One region of the Sinomonas soli genome, then DNA from elsewhere that is predicted to be linked to it. Evidence: riboswitches for the same ligand, from Rfam matches in the RefSeq annotation. Region 1 holds a riboswitch; the other holds the start of a gene.

Region 1 (4,202 bases):
TGCACCGCAGCCGCGGCGTCGTCCGCGTGCCGGCCAGCCCCGACCAGCAGCTGCGCGAGCGGGCCGCGATCGCCATCTTCGCCGGCGAGCGGATCATGGGCTACATCTGGCTCCAGGAGACCGGCTCGGGCTTCGGCGACGACGTGGTCTACGCGCTGACGGGCGCGGCCCGGCGCGCGGCATCGGAACTGATCCGCTACCGGAACCAGCAGTCGGTCACCATGCACGAGGACCGGATCGGCCGTCTGCTGTCTGGCCCGGCAGAGGCAGCCGCGGCCGCCAGGACCCTCGGCGTGGCGGTCGACACGCCCTCGTGCCTGCTCCTGGTCGGCCTGTCCCGCCCCGACGCCCTCGCCGAGGACGCCGAACTCGTCCACGGGCAGCTCGCCGACCTCGTCGCGCTGCACGCCGCCGCGTTCAAGGCGTCCTCGATCGTGGGGCAGCACGAGGGCCACACGGCCGTGGTGGTGCCCAGCCTGGCCCCGCGCACGGCCACCGCCGCGCTGCGCTCGCTCGCGGGCCTGATCGTAGCGGACGCGCGCCGCCATCTGGGGGCCGTGGCCTTCGTGGCCATCGGCCGGATCGTCCCCGGCGTGGCCACGCTGCACGGCTCCCGGGCGGAGGCGGCGGCCGTCCTGGACTGCCTCGTGCGCGACGGCGGCCTGCAGGTCGCGTCGATCGAGGACGTCGAGACCGAGGTCCTCCTCCACGAGGCCATCGCCCGCTTCGCCTCCTCCGGATTCAGGCACCGCGCGCTCACGGACCTCCTGCTGACCGACGCGGAGCTCGCGGAGACGCTCGAGAGCTACTTCAGGGCCTCGATGGACGTCTCCGCCTGCGCCCAGGCCATGCAGGTCCACAGGAACACCGTCTACTACCGGGTCGGCAAGGCCGAGCGCCTCACCGGCCTGGACCTCGGCAACCCCGCCCACGCCACGATCGCCCAGCTCCACCTGGGCCTGTGGCACCGCGGCGAGCTCGACGGCGCCGGGAGCGGGCGATGAGCGGCGGCCCGGCCCTCCTCCAGGCCCGGCGCAGCGCCGGAGTCGACCCCGACGCGCTCGGCGGCCTCCTCCAGGACCTCGTCCACGAGTTCCGTCCCACCCGCGTCCAGGGCTCTGTCCCCGGCCACATCCCGCATCTGGCCGCAGCCGACTTCAGGCACTTCGGCATCGCCGTGGCCATGGTCTCGGGAGAGGTCCTCACGGCCGGGGATGCCGGGGAGCCGTTCCTGATCCAGAGCATCTCGAAGGTGTTCTCGCTGGCCCTGGCCCTCGGGCACGAGGACGGCCCGGGCCTGTGGTCCCGGGTCCTCCGCGAGCCCTCGGGGACCGCCTTCAACTCGCTCGTCCAGCTCGAGGCCGAGGGGGGCATCCCCCGCAATCCCTTCATCAATGCGGGCGCGCTCGTGGTCACCGACCACCTCCTCGACGCCTTCCCGGATGCCAGCGACCAGGTGCTCGGGCTGCTCTCCGGCCCGGCCGGAGGGGGCGCGGTGCATGCGGAGGCCTTCGAATCCGAGTTGGCCAGGAGCGAGCGGAACTTCGCCCTGGCCCACTTCCTCGCCGACCTCGGCAACCTCCGCAATCGCCCCAGCGATGTGGTCCGCCACTACGTCCGCCAGTGCTCGATCGAGATGTCCTGCGCCGATGTGGCCCGCGCGGGCCTCTTCCTGGCCAACGACGGCGTCGGCCCCTCGGGGAGGGTCGTCTCCGCCTCGGCCGCCAAGCGGATCGGCGCCGTCATGCTCACGTGCGGGATGTACGACGCCGCCGGGGAGTTCGCCTACCGCGTCGGGCTGCCCAGCAAGAGCGGGGTGGGCGGCGGCATCCTCACCGTGGTGCCCGGCGTCTGCTCCATCTGCGTGTGGAGCCCGCGCCTCGATGCCCACGGCAACTCCCTCGCGGGCACCGCCGCCCTCGCGGAGCTCGCCGACCGCACCGGCTGGTCCATCTTCTGACCCTCCACGGTGGGCGCTCCGGACCGCGCGGGGCCGCCCGAATCGGCATATTGCCAATCGTTACCGCAGTCCCATGGTCGGCCACGGTGCCCCGTGCTACGTTCGATCGAAGAGTAATGAGCGCCAGTGCCAAGCCCTGACTTAGCTGGCCGGCAACCCTCCAGGCGGCGGGGTGCCTCAGGTGACTACTCGGCATTCGTTCTCGATACGCAAGCCCGAAGGAGCCCCGTCATGCCCGATACTGCGACCGAGCAGACCGCGGCGGCAGCCGCGACCACTCCGCTCAACGACCCGGCGGCCCCCGGCGGGCCCGCCGAGGAGAAGCTGGCCTACCGGCTCCTGACCGGCCCGGACACCCGCGAGTTCTGCGCCAAGATCTCCCAGGCCCTCGCCGACGGGTACGTGCTCCACGGCAGCCCCGCCGCGACCTTCAACGGCACGGACGTCATCGTGGCCCAGGCCGTGGTCCTGCCCCACACGGTGGCCCGCGCAGACGCCGCGGTGGCCTCCGCCGTCGACTCCCTTGAGTACGAGGGCGAGGGCCACGCGTGAGCTACGCCGGCGACCTCACCCCCGAGGAGGCCTGGGCCAAGCTCGCGAGCGGCGAGGCCGTGCTCGTGGACGTGCGCACCGAGGAGGAGTGGGCCCACGTGGGCATCCCCGACACCAAGGGCACCGAGAACGATCCGCTCTTCATCCCCTGGGTGTTCGAGGGCGGGATCCCCAACCCGGACTTCGTCATGGAGCTCGAACTCCAGGGCCCCGACGACAGGACCACCCCGCTGCTGTTCCTGTGCCGCTCGGGCCACCGCTCCGCGGCCGCGGCCGCCGTCGCCACCAACCTCGGGTTCACCGCCTACAGCGTCCTCGAGGGCTTCGAGGGCGTGCCCGGGCCCGACGGCGAGCGGACCGTGAACGGCTGGAAGAACCGCGGGCTGCCGACCAACCTTGGACAGGACTGAAGACTTCCGTGAGCTTTGACATCAACGCCGCCGGCTGGAGCGAGGACACGCAGGCGGTGCGGGGCGGACTCCTGCGCACCGAGTTCCAGGAGACCTCCGAGGCGCTCTTCCTCACCTCCGGGTTCGTCTACCCCTCCGCCGAGGCCGCCGAGCGGGCCTTCACCGGCGAGGAGGAGCGGTTCGTCTACTCGCGCTACGGCAACCCCTCGGTCGCGACCTTCCAGGAGCGGCTCCGGCTGCTCGAGGGCACCGAGGCGTGCTTCGCGACCGCGTCCGGGATGTCCGCGGTGTTCACCGCGCTGGCGGCCCTGCTGGGAGCCGGGGACCGGGTCGTCGCGGCGCGCAGCCTGTTCGGCTCGTGCTTCGTGATCCTCAATGAGATCCTCCCCCGCTGGGGCGTCGAGACGGTGTTCGTGGACGGCCCCGATCTGGACCAGTGGCGCGAGGCGCTCTCGCGGCCCGCCACCGCCGTGTTCTTCGAGTCCCCGTCGAATCCGATGCAGGAGCTCGTGGACATCCAGGCCGTCGCGGACCTCGCGCATGCCGCGGGCGCGAAGGTCGTCGTCGACAACGTCTTCGCCACCCCCCTGCTCCAGCGCAGCCTCGACTTCGGCGCCGACGTCATCGTGTACTCCGGCACCAAGCACATCGACGGTCAGGGCCGCGTGCTCGGCGGCGCCGTGCTCGGCACGAAGGAGTTCATCGACGGGCCGGTGAAGAACCTCATGCGCCACACGGGCCCCGCGCTCTCGGCCTTCAACGCCTGGGTGCTCTCCAAGGGCCTGGAGACGATGGGGCTGCGCGTGCGGCACTCCTCGGCGAGTGCCCTCGCGATCGCCGAATGGCTCGAGGCGCGGCCCGAGGTCCGCTGGGTCAAGTACCCGCATCTCGCCTCGCACCCGCAGTACGAGCTCGCGAAGAAGCAGATGAGCGCCGGCGGAACCGTCATCACCTTCGAGCTGGATGCCCCCGAGGGCCGGGGCAAGGAGGCGGCCTTCCGCCTCCTCAACGGGCTGCAGGTCATCGACATCTCCAACAACCTCGGCGACTCGAAGTCCCTCATCACCCACCCCGCTACGACGACCCACCGGGCCATGGGCCCTGAGGGGCGCGCGGCGATCGGGCTCGGCGACGGCGTGCTGCGGCTCTCGGTGGGGCTCGAGGACGTCGGAGACCTGATCGGGGACCTCGAGCGGGCGCTCACCCACGGCGGCTGAGCGGCGTGCGGCACTTCGAGATCGTCATCACCACGCCCCTCTCCGCCCGCGAGGCGTGGGCAC
Region 2 (4,202 bases), on a different contig from region 1:
CGTCGGGCGGCTGTGGGAGGCCACGCGGGAGACGCGCGAATCCCCCGTCTCGCGGCTGCTCGGGCGCACGCGCGCACAGATCCTCGCGCAGCTGGACGTGCCGATGACGACGACGCAGCTCGCCTGCGCGCTCGACCTCGCCGCCGGGACGGTCAACGCTCACCTCAAGGTGCTCGCCGAGTCCGGACTGACCGAGCCGGTGCGCGCCGGGCGCGAGGTCTTCTACCAGCGCGGGCGGGTGGGCGAGGAGCTCCTCGCCCGGGCGTAGCACCGTTGAGGGGTCCATGGCACACCGTTGAGGGGTCTCTGGCAGGCACGGCGGAGAGACTCCACAAGCCCCGCCAGAGACCCCACAAGCCCCCGCCAGAGACCCCTCAGGAGGTGGGGGGGTGAGAGGGGTCAGCCGACGCGCGCCTCGCCGATGCTGTGCAGGGCCACGGGCGAGGTCCCGTTGACGAACCAGTCCCCGAGCCCGCGGGCCTTGAAGGCCACCGGGTTGTGCGTCGCGACGGTGCGGGCATTGCGCCAGTGCCGATCGAGCGCCTTGCCCCGGGACACCGCCGAGGCGCCCGCGGTGTCGAAGAGCTGCTGCGCGGCGTCGATCACGAGCGGCGGCACGGCCACCTGGGCGAGGTCGACGGCGACAGCTCCCCGCGCGTAGCGGTCCTCGGCAGGGGCATCGGGGCCGAGGGCGAGGGCGGCGTCGAGCTCGCGGGCCGCGGTTAGCACCGAGGACTCCGCGGCGAACGACTTCGCGGCAAGCTGCCCCACGAGGTTCAGGATGAGCGGATCCTCGCGGAACAGCTGCCCGGACCCAGTCGAGAACGTCCGGGTCCGCTTCGCCACGAGGGCCGACGCGTCGCGCACCACGGCCTTGCCGATCCCGGCGAGCACCGACAGGAGCATGAGCTGGAGGAACGCCGGCTCATGGGTCGTCGACTCGGTGCGCGGCACCACGTCCTCGGCCGGGACGGGAACGTCGCGGAACACGGCCGTTCCGGTGCCCGTCATCTGCTGGCCGAACCCGTCCCAGTCGTCGCGGATCTCCACGCCCGGGTGCCCGGTCGGCGCGACCGCGTACACCCGCGAAGCAGACCCCTCGGGGGAGGCCATGACGGCCACGAAGTCGGCGAAGGTCGTGCCGGTCGTGTAGTACTTCTCGCCGGTGAGGAGCCAGCCGCCGGGCGCCGGGACGAGCCGGGTGGCGACGGTGCCGAGGGCGTTCCCGGACCGCTCGGTCGCCGCATTGCCGAAGATGGCGCCCTCGACGACGCGCCCGAACCACCGCGCCCGGAACGCCTCGCCCTGCAGCGCGATCGTCTCGGTGAACGCGAAGTGCGAGCGCAGGAGATGGCCTACGGAGGAGTCCGCCGCGGAGAGGTCGACGAGCAGGCGGACGAGGGTCTCGACGGACACGCCGAAGCCGCCGTACTCGGCCGGCACCCGCAGTCGCCCGAACCCGGCCTCCCTGAGCCAGCCGATCTGCTCGAACGGCAGGGTCCTGGCCAGCTCGCGGTCGAGCGCGCCGTCCTCGATCCGCGCGAAGACCGGTGCGAAGCGCTCGGCGAGTTCCGCGTACGGGACCGAACCGCCCGCCGTCGTGCGTCCCATCAGTGCATTCCCCTCTCCGGCGGGCCGACCGGCGGGCGCGCCACCGAACAGTATTCGGCGAGGCGCGGGCCATCGCGAGTGTGACGAAATAATTTGCATCGTTACGCCTCCTCTGGCGACAATCGGAAGGACCATCCCGAGCGGCCGAGAGATCTGGATCTGTGACGCCGCAGCAACCCTGGCCCCGACGTCGGACGACGGCGGCGGAGCCAAAGGTGCTACTGCCAGAAGCGATGGTGAGTGCTATGGAGCCTCGGCCCGAGCCCCACGTCGCGCCTGCACGTAAGGAGCGCACTATGTCCTTGTCTGGGATCGACCTCGAGACCCCGCTGAAGTTCGCCTACTGGGTCCCCAACGTCTCCGGCGGCCTCGTCGTCTCGACCATCGAGCAGCGGACCAACTGGGAGTTCGAGTACAACCGGAAGCTCGCCCGCATCGCGGAGGACTCGGGCTTCGAGTACGCCCTGACGCAGACCCGCTACGCGGCGAGCTACGGCGCGGACAAGCAGCACGAGGCCACCTCGTTCAGCCTCGCACTGCTCATGGCCACCGAGCGGCTCAAGGTCATCTCGGCGGTGCACCCGGGCATGTGGCACCCGGGCGTGCTCGCGAAGTTCATCATCACCGCGGACCACCTCTCCGGCGGCCGCGCGGCCGTGAACGTGGTCTCCGGCTGGCTCAAGGACGAGTTCGTGAACTTCGGCCTCGAGTGGCTCGAGCACGACGAGCGCTACGTCCGCACCGAGGAGTTCATCAACGCCCTCCGCGGCCTGTGGACGCAGAAGGACTACTCGCAGTCGGGCAAGTACTACAACATCTCCGACTTCACGCTGAACCCGGCCCCGGTGGACGTCCCGGGCCGCCCGCACCCGGAGATCTTCTTCGGCGGCAACTCGACGGCCGCGCAGGCCGCCGCCGGCCGCACCGCCGACTGGTACTTCTCCAACGGCCGCGACATCGAGGGCTTCAAGGAGAACATCGCGGGCGTCCTGGCCGCCGCCAGGGACGGCCGCACCGCCCCGGCCGCGCCCCGGTTCGGCCTCAACGGCTTCGTGATCGCCCGCGACACGGAGAAGGAGGCCCAGGACACGCTCCGCGAGATCATCGCCAAGGCCCACCGCCCGGCCGTGGAGGGCTTCGCCGCCGCCGTCAAGGAGGCCGGCCAGTCCACCAAGGACGGCAAGGGCATGTGGGAGGACTCCACGTTCGAGGACCTCGTCCAGTACAACGACGGCTTCCGCACCAAGCTCATCGGTACCCCGGAGCAGATCGCCGAGCGGATCGTCGAGTACAAGAAGATCGGCGTGAACCTGTTCCTCACCGGCTACCTGCACTTCCAGGAGGAGCTCGAGGCGTTCGGCCGCGACGTCCTGCCGATCGTGCGCGAGCTCGAGGCGGACCTCGCCCGGGCGAACGGCACCGAGCTGCGCACCGATCTGCTCCCCGTCACGAAGTACGACGGCGCCGGCCGCCACCGCGCGGACCTCGCCGGGGCGGACCTCGCCGAGGCGAGCGCCTGATGGCGGAGCGCCAGTTCGGGTTCCGCACCCGCGCCCTGCACGCCGGCGGGACGCCCGACGCCGAGCACGGCGCCCGGGCGGTGCCGATCTACCAGTCGACCTCGTTCGTGTTCAAGGACTCGGACGACGCCGCCAACCTGTTCGCGCTGCAGAAGTACGGCAACATCTACTCCCGCATCGGCAACCCGACCGTCGCGGCGTTCGAGGAGCGCATCGCCTCGCTCGAGGGCGGCATCGGCGCGGTCGCGACGTCGTCCGGCATGGCCGCGGAGTTCATCACGTTCGCCGCGCTCACCCAGGCCGGGGACCACATCGTCGCCTCCTCCAAGCTCTACGGCGGCACGATCACCCAGCTCGACGTGACGCTGCGCCGCTTCGGGGTCGAGACCACGTTCGTGGACTCGACCGATCCGGCCGCCTTCGAGGCGGCCCTGCGCGAGAACACCAAGGCCGTGTACACCGAGGTGGTGGCCAACCCCTCCGGTGACATCGCCGACCTGGCAGGCCTCGCCGCCGTCGCCCATGAGCACGGCGTGCCGCTCGTGGTCGACTCGACGCTGACCCCGCCGTATATCCTGCGGCCCATCGAGCACGGGGCGGACATCGTGATCCACTCGGCCACGAAGTTCCTCGGCGGCCACGGCACCACGCTCGGCGGCGTGGTGGTCGAGTCCGGCACGTTCGACTGGGGCAACGGGAAGTTCCCGTCCATGACCGAGCCGGTCCCGAGCTACGGCAACGTCTCGTGGTGGGGCAACTTCGGCGAGTACGGGTTCCTCACCAAGCTGCGCTCCGAGCAGCTGCGCGACATCGGCCCGTCCCTGTCCGCGCAGTCCGCGTTCCAGCTCCTGCAGGGCGTCGAGACGCTCCCGCAGCGCATGGACGCGCACCTCGCCAACGCCCGGCGCGTCGCCGAGTGGCTCGAGGCCGACCCGCGCGTGACGTACGTGAACTACGCGGGCCTGCCCTCGCACCCGCAGCACGAGTACGCGAAGGAGCTCCTCCCGCTCGGCGTGGGCTCCGTGTTCAGCTTCGGCGTGAAGGGCGGCCGCGAGGCCGGCGCCCGGTTCA

The links. A riboswitch is a leader RNA that binds a small molecule or an ion and turns the genes downstream of it on or off. The one in region 1 is predicted to bind S-adenosylmethionine.
Region 2: linked by a shared signal. The riboswitch ahead of sfnG (dimethylsulfone monooxygenase SfnG) and the one ahead of ACYVKZ_RS09620 (DUF1737 domain-containing protein) in region 1 are both predicted to bind S-adenosylmethionine.

What each region holds. Positions count from the first base shown of each region.
Region 1 is NZ_BAAGSN010000009.1:53,022-57,223, reverse strand. It holds gene ACYVKZ_RS09630 (PucR family transcriptional regulator) at 1-1,004, shown strand, start outside; gene ACYVKZ_RS09625 (glutaminase) at 1,001-1,960, shown strand; SAM riboswitch class IV at 2,073-2,182, shown strand; gene ACYVKZ_RS09620 (DUF1737 domain-containing protein) at 2,192-2,512, shown strand; gene ACYVKZ_RS09615 (rhodanese-like domain-containing protein) at 2,509-2,922, shown strand; gene ACYVKZ_RS09610 (O-succinylhomoserine sulfhydrylase) at 2,931-4,139, shown strand; gene ACYVKZ_RS09605 (SRPBCC family protein) at 4,145-4,202, shown strand, end outside.
Region 2 is NZ_BAAGSN010000006.1:390,490-394,691, forward strand. It holds gene ACYVKZ_RS07450 (ArsR/SmtB family transcription factor) at 1-268, shown strand, start outside; gene ACYVKZ_RS07455 (acyl-CoA dehydrogenase family protein) at 400-1,611, opposite strand; SAM riboswitch class I at 1,740-1,851, shown strand; gene sfnG (dimethylsulfone monooxygenase SfnG) at 1,908-3,131, shown strand; gene ACYVKZ_RS07465 (O-acetylhomoserine aminocarboxypropyltransferase/cysteine synthase family protein) at 3,131-4,202, shown strand, end outside.